Regions from separate parts of the Bradyrhizobium sp. CIAT3101 genome, predicted to be linked through region 2. Evidence: predicted binding sites of a transcription regulator. Region 2 holds the regulator's gene; each other region holds the start of a gene.
What was found. The regulator PhoB, encoded in region 2, activates phosphate uptake and scavenging genes when phosphate is short. The targets are predictions, from matches to a motif close to TGTCATNNANCTGTCAT.
Positions count from the first base shown of each region.

Region 1: QA645_RS18020 (OprO/OprP family phosphate-selective porin) is a predicted target of PhoB. The motif match lies at 2,168-2,184, and genes of this name have one in related genera.
Region 3: phnC (phosphonate ABC transporter ATP-binding protein) is a predicted target of PhoB. The motif match lies at 1,530-1,546, and genes of this name have one in related genera.

Region 1 covers NZ_CP121634.1:3,848,982-3,854,367, reverse strand. The annotation lists gene QA645_RS18030 (replication-associated recombination protein A) at 1-520, opposite strand, end outside; gene QA645_RS18025 (DegQ family serine endoprotease) at 517-1,920, opposite strand; gene QA645_RS18020 (OprO/OprP family phosphate-selective porin) at 2,237-3,850, shown strand; gene QA645_RS18015 (zinc-binding alcohol dehydrogenase family protein) at 4,016-5,029, shown strand; gene hisC (histidinol-phosphate transaminase) at 5,150-5,386, opposite strand, start outside.
Region 2 covers NZ_CP121634.1:9,081,071-9,086,456, forward strand. The annotation lists gene QA645_RS42055 (aspartate aminotransferase family protein) at 1-736, opposite strand, end outside; gene QA645_RS42060 (GcrA family cell cycle regulator) at 1,190-1,702, shown strand; gene phoB (phosphate regulon transcriptional regulator PhoB) at 1,805-2,512, opposite strand; gene phoU (phosphate signaling complex protein PhoU) at 2,535-3,251, opposite strand; gene pstB (phosphate ABC transporter ATP-binding protein PstB) at 3,263-4,084, opposite strand; gene pstA (phosphate ABC transporter permease PstA) at 4,081-4,926, opposite strand; gene pstC (phosphate ABC transporter permease subunit PstC) at 4,928-5,386, opposite strand, start outside.
Region 3 covers NZ_CP121634.1:1,311,902-1,317,287, forward strand. The annotation lists gene QA645_RS05930 (alpha-D-ribose 1-methylphosphonate 5-triphosphate diphosphatase) at 1-825, opposite strand, end outside; gene QA645_RS05935 (chloramphenicol acetyltransferase) at 822-1,481, opposite strand; gene phnC (phosphonate ABC transporter ATP-binding protein) at 1,657-2,466, shown strand; gene phnD (phosphonate ABC transporter substrate-binding protein) at 2,527-3,465, shown strand; gene phnE (phosphonate ABC transporter, permease protein PhnE) at 3,541-4,425, shown strand; gene phnE (phosphonate ABC transporter, permease protein PhnE) at 4,422-5,267, shown strand.

The DNA of each region.
Region 1 (5,386 bases), 4.1 Mb from region 2:
AGTGAAACACCAGCACGCGCGCGCGGGACAAAAGCGCCGCGTTGAGCTCGAAGGACGGGTTCTCGGTGGTGGCGCCGACCATGACGACGGTGCCGTCCTCCATCACCGGCAGAAACGAATCCTGCTGGGCGCGGTTGAAGCGATGCACCTCGTCGACGAACAGCAGCGTGCCCTTGCCCATCTCGCGGCGGGCACGCGCGGCGTCGAATGCTTTCTTCAGGTCAGCGACGCCGGAGAACACCGCGGAGATCTGCTCGAAATGCAGATCGGTCGCATCCGCCAACAGCCGCGCCACCGTGGTCTTGCCGGTGCCGGGCGGCCCCCAAAACACCAGCGAACCAAGCGTGCGCGTCTCCAGCATGCGCGTCAGCGCGCCGTCGGGGCCGAGGATGTGATCCTGGCCGACGACCTCCGACAGCGCACGCGGCCGTAAGCGGTCCGGCAGCGGATGCGGGGCCTCGTGATCGAGCCCCGCCGCGGCAAAGAGAGTTGGCGTCTCCTGTGGTCGCTTCGGACTCATCCGCCCAGCGTGACGTTGATCTGCTGACCGCCGCGCACCAGCGTGATGCGCCAGAGCCGCTGGCTTACGCCTGCCGCCTTCTCGAGGTCGCCGGTCTTGCCGATCTTCTGGTTGTTGACGGCCAGGATGATGTCGCCCTTCTGGAAGCCGACCTGAGCGGCCGGCGAGTCATCACCGAGCTCGGTGATGACGACACCTTCGGTATCGGCATCGAGATGCAGCTCGTCGGCCACCGCAGGCGTGATACTCGCGACCTTCGCGCCCTGGAACGGCGAGCGCGCGGTGACGACGAGCTCGTTGCGGCCGGTATCGGGCGCGGTCTCGAGCGCGATCGTCAGCTTGAGCGGCTTGCCGCTGCGCTGCACGTCGATCTGCGCACTGCCGCCGAGCGGACGGGTGGCGAAGCGGTAGTCGAACGCATTGGGATCGTCCACGGCCTGGCCGTCGATCCCGGTGATGAGGTCGGAGGATTTCAAGCCCGCCTTCGCGGCCGGCCCGTTGGCGACGACGCTCGCGACCAGCGCGCCAGACGGCGAGCGCAGGCCGAGGCTCTCGGCAATCTCGGGGGTCACCGCCTGCAGCTTTGCCCCCAACCACGGCCGCTTCACCGCCTTGCCGCCGCCCTTGGCGGAGGCGACGACGACGCGCACCATGTTGGCCGGGATCGCAAAGCCGATGCCTTGCGAGCCGCCGGAGCGCGAATAGATCGCGGTGTTGATGCCGGCGAGCCGGCCGTTCATGTCGACCAGCGCGCCGCCGGAATTGCCGGGATTGATCGCGGCGTCGGTCTGGATGAAGAACTGGTAATCGGTGATGCCGACCTGCGTGCGCGCCAGCGCCGAGATGATGCCGTGGGTCACGGTCTGGCCGACGCCGAAGGGGTTGCCGATCGCCATGACGACGTCGCCCACCATCAGCTCATCCGAATTGGTGAATTCGAGCGCCGGAAATTTCTCCTTGGTATCTTTCAGACGCAGCACCGCGAGATCGCTGCGGGAGTCCTTCAGCACGATTTCGGCCTCGAACTCACGCTTGTCCGACAGCGACACCTTCACCTGGTCGGCGCCCTCGATGACGTGGACGTTGGTGACGACGAGCCCGGAGGCATCGACGATGACGCCCGAACCGAGCGACCGCTGTACCTGCTCCTGCTGCTGGCCGCCGCCGAAGAAGCGGCGGAAGATCGGGTCATCCAGCAGCGGATTGCGGTTCTGCACCACCTTGGCGGCATAGACGTTGACGACGGCCGGCTGCACCCGCTGCACGATCGGTGCATAGGACAGCCGGAGCTCGGCCGGCGACGACGGGACGCGACGGTCCTGCGCCGCAGCCGGATTGAAGTGGGCCGAAAAGGCTATGCACAATGCCGTGACGATGGCGGTCCAGTTCGCTCGAAACATTCCTACCTCTTGGAAAAGACGCCGGAATATAGGCGTGTTCGCCCCCCAATAGAAGGGCGCCGGGCGGCAATATTCGGCCCCTTACCAGTGTGGCCGGGACGCAAGCTCCGCGTGCAAAATGACAATTTGGGAGGCGCCGCACATTGGCATGATGCACGTCATCTTGCATGCTGTCCAATGGCGGATTCGGCTGCGGCGAATTTGCATCAGGCGGAACCATTGCAGCCGTGGCGCGCCGTCGCGGGACAGTCATCGATCCTTCTTAGGCTCTCCCGTTACGACTTGGGGAAGTTGGTCTAACCGATGGAGTGGTGACGTGAGCAGGACAAGAATAGCAGCCGCAGCGATTGGTCTCGCCGGCGCGCTGGCGGCCTCGCAGGCCCAGGCACAATCAGCAAGCAACAGCGATCAGGAGATCGCGCTTCTGAAGCAGCAGCTGAAGATGCTGGAGCAGAAGCTCGACAAGCTCCAGAACCAGACCGCCGCGAATACGGCGGCCGCAGCAAAGACGAGGGCAGAGGCGAAGGCTGAAGCAAAGGCCGAGGCGCGCTCGGAGGCGAAGGCGGTCGTCGCCAACGCAAATGCAGCCATTCCGGTCAAGGGGCCAGTCGCACCGTCCGGCGTCGTGGTGACGATGCCGAACAACCGCCCGACCATCTGCACCGCAGACGAGCAGAACTGCGTGGCCATCACGAGCCGTGTGCACTGGGATGTCGGCGGCTACAACTACCGTCCCAACACGGCAGCGACGACGCCGCAACAGCTCGATAACGGCGAGAACCTCCGCCGTGCGCGCATCGGCGTCGTCGGCAAGTTCTTCGGCGACTGGAACTATGCCCTGATCTACGACTTCGGCGGCTCGGCCGACGGCTTCGGCGGCGCGGCGGCCGGCTCACTGCCAGGCGGAGGGACATCGGGCGTCGAAAATGCCTATCTGAGCTACACCGGTCTCAAGCCGTTCGGCGGCAAGATGGCGATCGAAGCCGGTATCATGGATATCGCCTGGACGATGGACGAATCCACCAGCTCGAACGACATCATGTTCATGGAACGTGCGTCGGCCGGCATCATCGCGCAAAACATCGCAGCCGGTGACTTCCGTTCCGCCGTCGGCACCCGCTGGTGGAATGACCAGCTCTGGATGGGCGCCTATGTCACCGGACCGACCACGGGCCAGATCCACTCTGCGTCGAGCGTCACTCCGCCCGGCTCCAGTGAGCAATATGGCGCGGTCGCGCGCATCGCCGGCAACCCGATCAGCGGCAACGGCTACTCGGTGCATATCGGCGCGGACGCGGAATGGCTGATCCAGCCGCCGCGCAATCTCGTGACGCAAGCGCAGACGCTCACGCTCAGTGACCGGCCGGAGCTTAGGATCGATCCGACCACGCTGATCTCGACCGGGGCGATCGCCAACGTCTCCGGGGCTCAGGTCTACGGCGTCGAGGCGGCTGCGACCTATGGCTCGTTCATCGCACAGGGCGAATATTACTGGTTCAACGTCGACCGCACCGCCAATACGGGCCTGCCGCCGTTCGGCGCGTCGAGCCTGAAATTCGACGGCGGCTACGCGCAGGTCGGCTACGTCCTGACCGGCGAGAGCCGTGCCTACAATGCTGCGAACGCCGCCTATGGCGGGATCAAACCGGCCAATCCCTTCTCACTGGCCGGCGGCGGCTGGGGTGCCTGGGAAATCGCCGGACGCGTGAGCACGATGAACCTGAACGATCAGCTCGCGACCGCAGCCGGCATCGCGGGTGGACGCCAGACCATCTACACCGCCGCGCTGAACTGGTACGTCAACAACAACGTCCGCTTCATGCTCGACTATCTGCATGGCGACATCTCCAAGCAGGCGAGCGCCGTCTCCGCGGTGAACACGGGCTCGACGTTCAACGCGATCGCAATGCGTACGCAGGTCGCATTCTGACCTGACGTGGCGTTCTGACGAAAAGCGCCGGGAGCGGCACAGGCTGCTCCCGGCGTAATAGTATCCAACCGGATACTATGTTCCCGAACTTGCAGTACTTGCCAAACAGGAGCCGGGGCGACAGTTAGAGCGGCAGGCGAATACGCCATCTGATGGAGACAAGCCATGAAGGCCGTCGGCTACAAGAAATCGCTTCCGATCGAGGATCAGGACTCGCTGATCGATTTCGAGACCACCAAACCCGAGCCCAAGGGGCGCGATATCCGCGTCGCGGTGAAGGCGATCTCGGCCAATCCGGTCGATTACAAGGTGCGCAAGCGCGCAGCCCCGCCCGCGGGCGAGACCAAGATCCTGGGTTATGACGCGGCCGGCGTGGTCGATGCGGTCGGGCCCGAGGTCACGCTGTTCAAGCCCGGCGACGAGGTGTTTTACGCGGGCTCGATCCTGCGCCAGGGTACCAATTCCGAATTCCACCTGGTCGACGAGCGCATCGTCGGCAACAAGCCGAAATCGCTCTCGTTCGCCCAAGCAGCCGCCCTTCCCCTCACCTCCATCACCGCCTGGGAGTTGCTGTTCGACCGGCTCGGCGCGGTTCCCGGCAAGAGCGTCGATCCGCGCACGCTTCTCATCACCGGCGGCGCCGGCGGCGTCGGCTCGATCCTGATCCAGCTCGCGCGCCGCCTCACCGGTCTCACCGTGGTCGCGACCGCGACGCGACCGGACTCACAGAAATGGTGTCTCGATCTCGGCGCGCATGCGGTGATCGACCACGGCAAGCCGATGAAGGAACAGATCGAAAAGCTCAAGCTGCCGCCGGTTGCGCTGGTGGCGAGCCTCACCTACACCGACCAGCATTACAAGAGCATCGCCGAGTTCATGGCGCCGCAGGGCCGGTTCGGCCTGATCGACGATCCGCCCGAGTTCACTATGGGCACGTTCAAGGGCAAGGCGATCTCGGTGCACTGGGAATCGATGTTCACGCGCTCCTCGTTCCAGACACCCGACATGATTGCGCAGCATCACCTGCTCAACGACGTCGCCGATCTCATCGACAAGGGCGTGCTGCGCACCACGCTCGACCAGACCTTCGGCACGATCAACGCAGCCAACCTCAAGCGCGCGCACGCGCTGCTTGAGAGCGGCAAGTCGCGCGGCAAGATCGTGCTGGAGGGGTGGTAGCGACGGTCTCGTAGGTCGAGTTCCCGTAGGGTGGGCAAAGCGAAGCGCGCCCACCCACTGCAACATTCGGTCAGAGATGGTGGGCACGGCGCAAGCGCGCCTTTGCCCACCCTACGATTTCTATTGTTGTCTCAATATCGCGGGCAACGCCGACAACAGCCGGTCGATCTGCTCATCCGTACCCACGGTGATCCGCAGATAATCCGAGATGCGCGCTGCGGAAAAATGGCGGACGATCACCGCCCGCTCCCGCAGCGCCGCCGCAAGCGCGGCACCCTGATGCGCGGGATGGCGCGCAAAGACGAAATTGGCCAGCGACGGTAGCACCTCGAAGCCGGCAGCCTTCAGTCCGCGGGT
Region 2 (5,386 bases):
CCAGCGACATCACGTCAGGCGTGACGCCGGTGCGCCGATGGGCGAAGAGATCGCCGGTGCGGCCCATGCCGGTCTGCACTTCATCGAAGGCGAGCAGCAGGCCCTTCTCGTCGCAGAGCTGGCGCAGCGCCTTGAGGAAGCCGGGAGGCGCCGAACGCACGCCACCCTCGCCCTGGATCGGCTCGATCAGGATACCGGCGGTCTGCGGACCGATCGCCTTCTTCACGGCCTCGATGTCGCCATGCGGGATCTGGTCGAAACCGTCCATCGGCGGGCCAAAACCTTCGAGATATTTTGCCGAGCCGGTCGCGGCCAGCGTCGCCAGCGTCCGACCGTGGAAGGCGCCTTCGAAGGTGATGATGCGGTAGCGCTCCGGATGCCCCTTGGAGAAGTGATGGTGGCGGACCAGCTTGATCACGCCCTCCAGCGCTTCGGCGCCGGAATTACAGAAGAACACGAAGTCGGCAAAACTCTCGTTGCAGAGACGCGCCGCGAGCTTCTCGCCATCCGGGCTCTGGAACAGGTTCGACATGTGCCAGAGTTTTGTCGCCTGCTCCTGCAGCGCCTTGACCAGCACGGGATGGGCATGGCCGAGCGCATTCACTGCAACGCCCGAGGTGAAATCGAGATAGCGATCGCCATTGGTCGCGATCAACCAGACGCCTTCACCGCGCTCAAAACCGATGTCGGCCCTGGCGAAAACGGGGAGCAAATGCGGTGCTACGCTGTTGGTCATGATGGTCTCTTTGGATGTTTCGGACGGCCTGAGCGTGCGTTGCGCAGCGCATCATTGGTCCGGAAAACGAAACGTGCCGCCTTTTAAGGGCGGCACGCATCGCCATCTTATGCCTGGCACCAATGGTGTCAATGCCGCCCGGAAAGCCCCGCGAAACGCTGATTCCGTAGTCTTGCGGTGCCGGATTTGCGGGTTTTTGGCCACGGAACATGTGGAAGCGAGTCGTCGGACTCTTGCGCGTGAGTCACGCCATATTGTAGCGTTTGCCTTGTCAGATACGACATCTCGTGCAGCGGTTCTGATCCCAAAAGTCCTCATGTACCGGCGTAAACGTTCGGGCGGCTCATTGCGCCCGGCGAACCTTAAGGGATTCTGGCGGCACGGGTTTTTCGAAGCTTAGGCATTCGTCGTGCCGCCCCAGGATGGCAGGCGCGCGGCGAAGGAAAGGTTACAATGACGGTTTTGACCTGGTCCGACGATCGCGTCGAGCAGTTGAAAAAGCTCTGGGAGGCCGGACTTTCGGCCAGCCAGATCGCCGCTGAGCTTGGGAATGTCACCCGCAACGCCGTGATCGGCAAGGTGCACAGGCTCGGCCTGTCGGGCCGCGCCAAGAGCCCGTCTTCGGCAGCTCCGCGGCCGCGCAAGGCGCGTCCGGCGCAGCACATGATGCGGGTGAGCAGGCCCATCGCGCGTGGCAATACCGCGCTGGCGCAGGCCTTCGAGGTCGAAGTCGAGGCTGAACCGGTCACCTACGACAACGTGGTGCCGATGAGCCAGCGGCTGTCGCTGCTCGAATTGAACGAGGCGACCTGCCACTGGCCGGTCGGCGATCCCTCGAGCCCGGATTTCTTCTTCTGCGGCGGCAAGGCGCTCTCCGGCCTGCCCTACTGCGCCCAGCACTCGCGGGTGGCGTATCAGCCGGCAGCGGATCGGCGGCGGGCGCCGGCGAAGCCTGGCACGCGGTAAGCGCATCCAGGTAATCTCGTCCCGGCACAAGGCCGGGACGACCGGGGAAATAAAAAAGCGCGCCATCCAGCGCGCTTTTTATTTTGTCTGCTTGCAAGAGCCTTAGGCCTGCTCGGCCTTTGCAAACCGGTCATCGAGCGCATAGCCCGCACCGCGCACCGTGCGGATCGGATCCTGCTCGCGACCAAGATTGAGCAGCTTGCGCAGGCGACCGATATGCACGTCGACGGTGCGCTCGTCGATATAGATGTCGCGGCCCCAGACGCTGTCGAGCAGCTGCTCGCGCGAGAACACGCGACCGGGGTGCTCCAGGAAAAACTCCAGCAGGCGATATTCGGTGGGGCCGAGATCGATCGGCCGGCCCGAGCGCGCCACGCGGCGCTTTTCGCGATCGAGCTCGATGTCACCGAAAGCGAGCACGGTTGCGAGCCGCTCGGGACTTGCGCGCCGCAGCAGACCCTTCACGCGGGCCAGCAGCTCGGGCACCGAGAACGGCTTGACGATGTAGTCGTCGGCGCCGGTCGCAAGGCCCCGCACCCGCTCGCTCTCCTCGCCGCGCGCGGTGAGCATGATGATCGGCAGCTGCTTGGTGTCGGACCGCGTCCGCAGCCGGCGGCACAGCTCGATGCCGGAAAGCCCCGGCAGCATCCAGTCGAGCACGATCAGATCGGGGATGTGCTCCTTGAGGCGGGTGTCGGCGTCGTCGCCGCGCATCACCGTCTCGACGTCATAGCCGTCGCCCTCGAGGTTGTAGCGGAGGAGCTCGGTGAGAGCTTCCTCGTCTTCAACCACCATAATGCGTGCGCCCATTGGGTCGTCGCTCCTTAAGGATTCAAGTATTGGGGACCGTGGTGGCGAAGGTCGTCATGTCGCCCTTCGGTCGCTTGTCGGTGATGGCCTGGCCTTCGATCATGTAGAACACGGTCTCGGCAATGTTGGTGGCGTGGTCGCCGATCCGCTCGATGTTCTTGGCGCAGAACATCAGATGGATGCAGAACGAGATGTTGCGCGGGTCCTCCATCATATAGGTGAGGAGCTCGCGGAACAGCGAGGTGCAGATGGCGTCGACTTCCTCGTCGCCCTTCCACACCGCCATCGCCGCCGGCAGATCGTGCGCGGCATATGCGTCCAGCACCGACTTGACCTGCTGCTGCACGAGGTCGGTCATGTGCTCGAGGCCGCGGAACAGCTTGAGCGGATGGAAATCCGTCTCCAGCGCCGCGACGCGCTTGCCCATGTTCTTGGCGAGGTCGCCGATGCGTTCGAGATCGGTCGCGACGCGCATGGCGCCGACGATTTCGCGCAGATCCACCGCCATCGGCTGGCGGCGCGCGATCGTGAGCACGGCGCGTTCCTCGATCTTCTTCTGCAGCGCGTCGAGCTCGGCGTCGATGGTGACGACGCGCTGGCCGAGCGCGATATCACGGCGGATCAGCGCGTCGACGGAATCGACGATCATGCGCTCGGCGATGCCGCCCATCTCGGCGACCAGGCGCGTGAGCTCCTGGAGGTCGGTGTCGAAGGCCTTTGCGGTATGTTCAGAACCCATGTCCTGTCTCCTCAGCCGAACCGGCCGGTAATGTAATCCTGCGTGCGCCGGTCGGACGGCGACGTGAAGATCTTGCTGGTGTCGTCGAACTCGATCAACTCGCCGAGATACATGAAGGCGGTCTTGTCGGAGACGCGAGCCGCTTGCTGCATGTTGTGGGTCACGATCGCGATCGTGTAATTCTCGGACAGCTCCTGGATCAGCTCCTCGACCTTCGCGGTCGAGATCGGATCGAGCGCCGAGCAGGGCTCGTCGAACAGGATCACCTCGGGCCGCACCGCGACGGTGCGGGCAATGCAGAGGCGCTGCTGCTGGCCGCCGGAGAGCGACAGGCCGGAGGCGTTCAGCTTGTCCTTGACCTCGTTCCACAGCGCGCCGCCGCGCAGGGCCTTCTCGACGCGATCGTCCATCTCCGACTTCGAGATCTTCTCGTAGAGACGGATGCCGAAGGCGATGTTCTCGTAGATCGTCATCGGGAACGGCGTCGGCTTCTGGAACACCATGCCGACGCGGGCGCGCAGCAGATTGAGGTCGAGCTTGGGATCGAGGATGTTGGTCTGGTCGAGCATCAGCTGACCGGAGACGCGCTGGCCCGGATAGAGGTCGTACATCCGGTTGAAGATGCGCAGCAGGGTCGACTTGCCGCAGCCCGACGGTCCGATGAACGCCGTGACGCGGTTGGTGCCGAGCGCCAGATTGATGTTCTTCAGCGCGTGGTGCTCGCCGTAATAGAAGTTGAGGTTGCGCACCGTTACCTTGGCCGGGGCTTCAGGCAGAGGCTGCGAGCCGGGATGAACGGCGGGCGTACTGACGGAAACAGACATTTCGCTCATTTTGCGGTCCTCTCGGCGCTCAGGATGCGCGCGCCAATGTTCAGGGCAAGCACGGTCAACGTGATCAGCAGGGCGCCGCTCCAGGCCAACTGCTTCCAGTAGGCATACGGGCTCTGCACGAAGTTGTTGATGGTGACCGGCAGGTTGGCCATCGTCTTGTTCAGGCCCAGGCTGAAGAACTGGTTCGACAGTGCGGTGAACAGCAGCGGCGCAGTCTCGCCGGCGACGCGGGCGGTGGCCAGCATCACGCCTGTGATGAGGCCCGAGCGCGCCGCACGATAGGCGATGCGCTTGATCACCAGCGAGCGCGGCAGGCCGAGCGCAGAGGCAGCCTCGCGCAGCGCGTTCGGCACCAGCAGCAGCATGTCCTCGGTCGTGCGCAGCACCACCGGGATCACGATCACGGCGAGTGCGAGCGAGCCTGCGATCGCCGAGAAGCCGCGCATCGGCACCACCACCGCGCCGTAGATGAACAGGCCGATGATGATCGAGGGCGCCGAGAGCAGGATGTCGTTGATGAAGCGGATCACCGAGGTCAGCTTGTCGTTGCGGCCGTACTCGGCGAGATAGGTGCCGGCGAACAGGCCGAGCGGCGCGCCGATGCCGACGCCGATCACGGTCATGATCAGGGAGCCGACGATGGCGTTGCGCAGACCGCCTTCAGTCGAGCCCGGAGGCGGCGTGTCCGCGACGAACAGTTCGAGGTTCAACCCGGCGAGGCCGTTATAGAGCAGCGTGACCAGGATCAGCGCGAGCCAGGTGACGCCGAAGGCGGCGGCACCGAAGCAGAGCCCGCGGATCACGATGTCCTTGCGGCGACGGCGTGAATAAATCGGGTTCATGTTACTTCCCCGCCTTCTTTTCCAGCCGCATCAGCATCAGCCGGGCGCCGGCGAGCACGAAGAACGTCAGCACGAACAGCAGCAGGCCGAGCAGGATCAGGCCGGACTGGTGCAGGCCGTCGCTCTCGGCGAATTCGGAGGCGATCGCCGCCGAGATCGTGGTGCCCGGCGCGAAGATCGATGACGAGATGCGGAACGAGTTGCCGATGATGAAGGTCACCGCCATGGTCTCGCCGAGCGCGCGGCCCAGTGCCAGCATGACGCCACCGATGATGCCGACACGGGTGTAGGGGATCACCACGCTGCGCACGACTTCCCAGGTGGTGCAGCCGACGCCGTAGGCGGCTTCCTTCAGCACCGGCGGCACCGTCTTGAACACGTCGACCGAGATCGAGGTGATGAAGGGCAGCACCATGATGGCGAGGATCAGCGCGGCGTTGAACAGGCTGAGATAGGACGG
Region 3 (5,386 bases), 1.6 Mb from region 2:
ACGCACGACGTTCGGCGCGCCGTAGACGATGGCGTCGCCATGATCCGCGGCTTCGCGCGCCGTCTCCTCGTTGACCGGAAATTCGGCGAGCGTCACACCCATGGCGCGAAAGTCCCGGCGCATCGCCGGGGTCGCATCGTCATGCGATAGCATCCGCACTTCGGCGCTACGCGCCGCAGCAGCGAGACGGGTGATGGATGCCGGAACGTCGGCTGCACGCGACACGATCCGCGCGACGAACTTGTCGAACTCCTCGCTCGATAGCCCGGTGCGCTCCACCATGCGGTTGCGCTTGCGTGGATTGGAGATGTCGGCGACGACTCCATCCATGTGGTCGTTGAAGGCGAACAGGTCGACGCGGCCCTCGGCCAGCCATTGGACGATCTCGGTCTCGGCATCGAGATTATAGGTCTCGTGCCGCAGGTGGAAGCGGGTGTCGGCGGCGAAATGCGGGCGTTGCCGCTCGATCGCTTCCAGCAGGCGCCTTGCATTGTCGCCGCTGCGCAGGCCGGGCTCCCACGACCAGGTCGTGGCGTGGAACACCGTAGTGATGCCGTTGCTGATGACCTGGCGATCGGTGTCGGCGAGCGCGACGTCGATCGGGAAGTCGACGCCGGCGCGCGGCATCATCTGCCGCTCGAAGGCGTCGCCGTGCAGATCGACGATGCCGGGCAGCACCAGCAGATTGCGCGCGTCGATCGCCAGCCGTGCGCGGCCGCGAGATGCATCGATCTGCGCGATGTCGGTTCCCGATACTGCAAGGGAGGTCTCGGTGAGCTCGGAGCCGATCAGGGTCCGGCCACCCTCGATGAAAATGTCTGTCACGCGACCGCGCTTCGTTTGCTGGCAGGGGAATGTGCCCCTGCTTCATATGTCGTCAGGAAATCTTCAATCGCGAGCTTGCGGAAATCAGGCAGCGCCGCACGCAATTTGTCGTGATCCCAGTCCCACCATGCCAGCCTGGCCAGCCGTCCGGCAACCTCTTCCGAGAACCGGCGGCGCACGATGCGCGCCGGATTGCCGGCGACGATGGTATAGGCCGGCACGTCCTTGGTGACGATGGCGCCGGCCGCGATCACCGCGCCGGTGCCGATGTTGCGGCCCGGCAGCACGACTGCGCCATGCCCGATCCAGACGTCATGGCCGATATGGACGTGATGCTGGCGCCGCCAGTCGAAGAATTCGGTGTCGTCGCTCTCGCCCGGAAAGTAGGCGCTGGAGCGGTAAGTGAAGTGCGCCTGCGTGGCGCGATGCATCGGATGATTGCCGGGATTGATCCGGGTCATCGCCGCGATCGAGCAGAACTTTCCGATGGTGGTGTAGGTGATCTGAGCGTCGTTGACGACGTAGGAGTAATCGCCCATCGCCACTTCGTGCAGGATGGTGCGCGCGCCGACCTCGGTATAGGCCCCGAGCCGGGTCTCGTGTAGCTTCGCCGAGGGATCGATGGTCGGTTCAACCGAAAGCACTTTGCCGGCCATGTTGCGTCCGAAAGCTTGAGGGCGAGGCGTTCGTCTTCGAGTGGCTCGATGACAATGTCATGACGATGCAATGACAGGGGATGAGGTGTGTTGGATCGCCGCACCGCATCGCGCATGTCACACAAGTGTCAAGCGCCGGGGATAGCGGTGGGCTGCAGCTACTCTGGAGCCCTGCATGCTGGTGGTTGAAGGTCTGACGTGCCGCTTCGGCGCAAAAGCCGCGGTGGACGACGCTTCGTTTCAAATCTCCCCCGGCGGCTTCGTCGGCGTGATCGGGCGCTCGGGCGCCGGCAAGTCGACCATGCTGCGCATGATCAATCGTCTGGCGACGCCGACGCAGGGCCGCATCCTGTTCGACGGTCTCGACGTCACCGCGCTGCGCGGCAAAGAGTTGCGGCAGTGGCGGGCGCGATCTGCGATGATCTTCCAGCAGTTCAACCTCGTCGGTCGGCTCGACGTGCTGACCAACGTGCTGATGGGACGCCTCGCCACCATGCCGGCCTGGCGCTCGCTGACGCAGACCTGGCCGGAGCAGGACAAGGCGCTGGCGATGTCGGCGCTCGAGCAATTCGATATTGCTTCGCTCGCTGCCCAGCGCGCCGATCAGCTCTCCGGCGGCCAGCAGCAGCGTGTTGCGATCGCGCGGGCGCTGGTGCAGCAGCCCGACATCATCCTCGCCGACGAGCCGATCGCCTCGCTCGATCCGCGCAACACCAAGATCGTCATGGATGCGCTTTTGCGCATCAACAAGCATTTCGGCATCACCGTGCTCTGCAACCTGCATTCGCTCGACCTGGCGCGCAGATATTGCGACCGGCTGATCGGCATGGCGGCAGGCCGGGTGGTGTTCGACGGTGCGCCATCCGCACTGACCGACCTCGTCGCGCGTGAACTCTACGATCTCGAAGCCGCCGACGTCATGGGCGGCACGCCTGCGCCGGCGCCCGAGGGCGTTCCGGCACTCGGAACGGCGGCTGCCGCCTGAGCCGCACCTGTTTAGTTGCCAGTTTTGCGTCAACCGACCCCAACCCATGAAGAGGGTATCATGATCACTCGCAGATTAATCCTTGCCGGCGCCGCCGCGCTTGCCTTCACGACATCCGCTTCCGCGGACGACTGGAAGGCCAAGTATCCCGAGCTGACCTTCGCGGTCGTCCCGGCCGAGAACGCCTCCGGCGTTACCGAGCGCTGGGCGCCGTTCATGAGCTATCTCTCCAAGGAATTGGGCGTGAAGGTCACGCTGCGCATCGCCAACGACTACGCCGCCGTCATCGAGGGCCAGCGCGCGGGCAACATCCAGATCGCGTGCTACGGCTCGGCCTCGTTCGCCCGCGCCCGCCTGACCGGCGTCAAGACGGACGCGTTTGCCAGCGACCTGAACGCTGACGGCGGTACCGGCTACTACTCGGTATTCTTCGTCAAGGCGAACAGCCCCTACAAGAACATCGATCAGCTGAAGGGCAAGAATCTCGGTCTGGTCGATCCGAATTCAACCTCCGGCAACAACGTGCCGCGCTTCGAGCTCGACAAGATGGGCATCGCGGACGTGGATACCTATTTCAGCAAGGTCGTCTTCACCGGTAGCCACGAGAACGCGATCCTTGCCCTGGCACAGGGCACGGTCGATGTCGCGGCCAATCAGTGGACCAGCGATGACGATTCGACCCTGGCGCAGATGCTGACCAAGGGCATGCTGAAGAATGCCGATGGCTCGCCGATGAAGAGGGAAGATTTCCGCATCATCCACAAGTCGGCGCCGATCATCGGGCCGTCGATGTACGCCTACAGCTCCGATCTGCCTGACGATCTGAAGGCGGCGATTGCGAAGGCGTTCTTCGATTCGCCGACCAAGGACAAGGAGGCGTTCGATCGCCTCTCCGACGGCCAGAAGAAGGGCTTTCATCCCGCCACCACCAAGGACTGGGATGCCACGATCGAGCTGATCAAGTTCGTCGACGCGCTGCGTAAAAAGAAGGCGTCCTGATCTCAGGGCGACGTCACTGGAGCCGGGTCGATGGACCCGGCTCTTTCTCTTTGATCGAGCATTTGCCCTGATCCGATGACGACAGCGGTTTCGATCCTTCCCGAGCAACAGCTCGCCGCGCTCAACGCCGCCTACCGTCAGGCGGTCGCGCGCAAGCGGCTACGCCTCATGTTGGGGTTGGTGATCTTCGCCGCAGCGTTGGTGCTCGCAGCGATCGGCGCCGAGGTGAATCTGCGCACGCTGTTCACCTATTTCGGCAACTTCGTCAGCTATTTCGACCGCATCCTGACGCTCGACAGTGGCCAGCGCGTCTGGACCGATATCGGCGAGTGGCTGTGGGGCTGGCGCAAATGGCTGAAGATGCTGGGCGAGACGCTGCTGATCTCCTATGTCGGCACGTTGATTGGCGCCACCTTCGCTTTTGTCCTGAATTTCTTCGCGGCCGAAAACACTTCGCCCGGGCCATGGCTGCGCTTCGTGGTGCGGCGTCTGCTTGAATTTGCGCGCACTGTTCCCGGAATCGTCTTCGCGCTGATCTTCGTCATCGCCTTCGGCCTCGGGCCGATGGCCGGTGTGCTCGCGATCGCGATTCACTCCACCGGTGCGCTCGGAAAGCTGTTCTCGGAGATCGTCGAGAACGCCGACATGAAGCCGGTCGAGGGCGTCCGCTCGACCGGGGCGAGCTGGCTGTCCTGCATGCGCTTTGCGATCCTGCCGCAGGTGACCGCGGGCTATGCCAGCTATGCGCTGCTGCGCTTCGAGATCAATGTCCGCGAAGCCTCGGTGATGGGCTTCGTCGGCGCCGGCGGCATCGGGCAGGAACTCGTCGTTGCCATCCGAAAATTCTATTACTCGGACGTCAGCGCCATCCTGCTGCTCATCATCGTCACCGTCTTCATCATCGATATCAGCACGGGCTGGCTGCGCGGTCGCCTGTTCGGCAAGGAGGCGCGGACGTGACGGGACCGCAGGAGGTCGATACCGCTGAGATCCGCGCGCGCTACCCGGATGTGTTCGACCGGCCGGCCTCGGCGCGGCTCGCTATGCCGGCCATGATCGTCGCGGCGCTCGGCATCTTCATTTGCGGTCTGGTCGATCTCGACTTCTCGCCGTCGCAGTTTGTCGCCGGCCTCAGCCAGCTCGGCTGGATCAGCATGATGATGATCCCGCCCGATCCCGGGTCGTCGCTGCCGATCTATCTGAAGGCGCTGGGCGAGACGCTGTCGATTGCGCTGCTCGGCACCACGCTGGCGGCCGTGCTGGCGCTGCCGGTCAGCCTGTTCGCTGCCCGTAATATCGTGCCGGGCGTCGTGCGCTTTCCGGTGCGGCGCCTCCTCGATTCGATCCGCGGCGTCGATACGCTGATCTGGGCGCTGGTGTGGATCAATGTCGTCGGGCTCGGCCCGTTCGCCGGTGTGCTCGCCATCGCCGTGTCGGATTTCGGCGCGTTCGGAAAGCTGTTCTCGGAGGCGATCGAGGGCGCCGACCAGAAGCAGGTCGAGGGCATCCGCGCCTCCGGCGGCAGCGCATTGCACGAGATCCGCTTCGGCCTGATGCCGCAGGTACTGCCTGTGATCGCCGGCCAAGTGCTCTATTTCATCGAGTCGAACACGCGTTCGGCCACCATCATCGGCATCGTCGGTGCTGGCGGCATCGGGCTTCAGCTGGCCGAACAGATCCGCGTGCTGGAATGGCAGAAGGTGTCGTTCCTGATCCTGATGATCCTGGTCGCGGTCGCCGCGATCGATTTCATCTCGGGCAAGCTGCGGTTCGCGATCATTGGCCGCAGGGCCGTGGCCTGAGGTCTCTTCTTCCCTTCTCCCCTTGCGGGAGAAGGTGGCGCGAAGCGCCGGATGATGGGTTCTCTCCGCGCATTCAATCGAGAGTTGGACTCGCGGAGAGAACCCCTCACTCGTCTCGC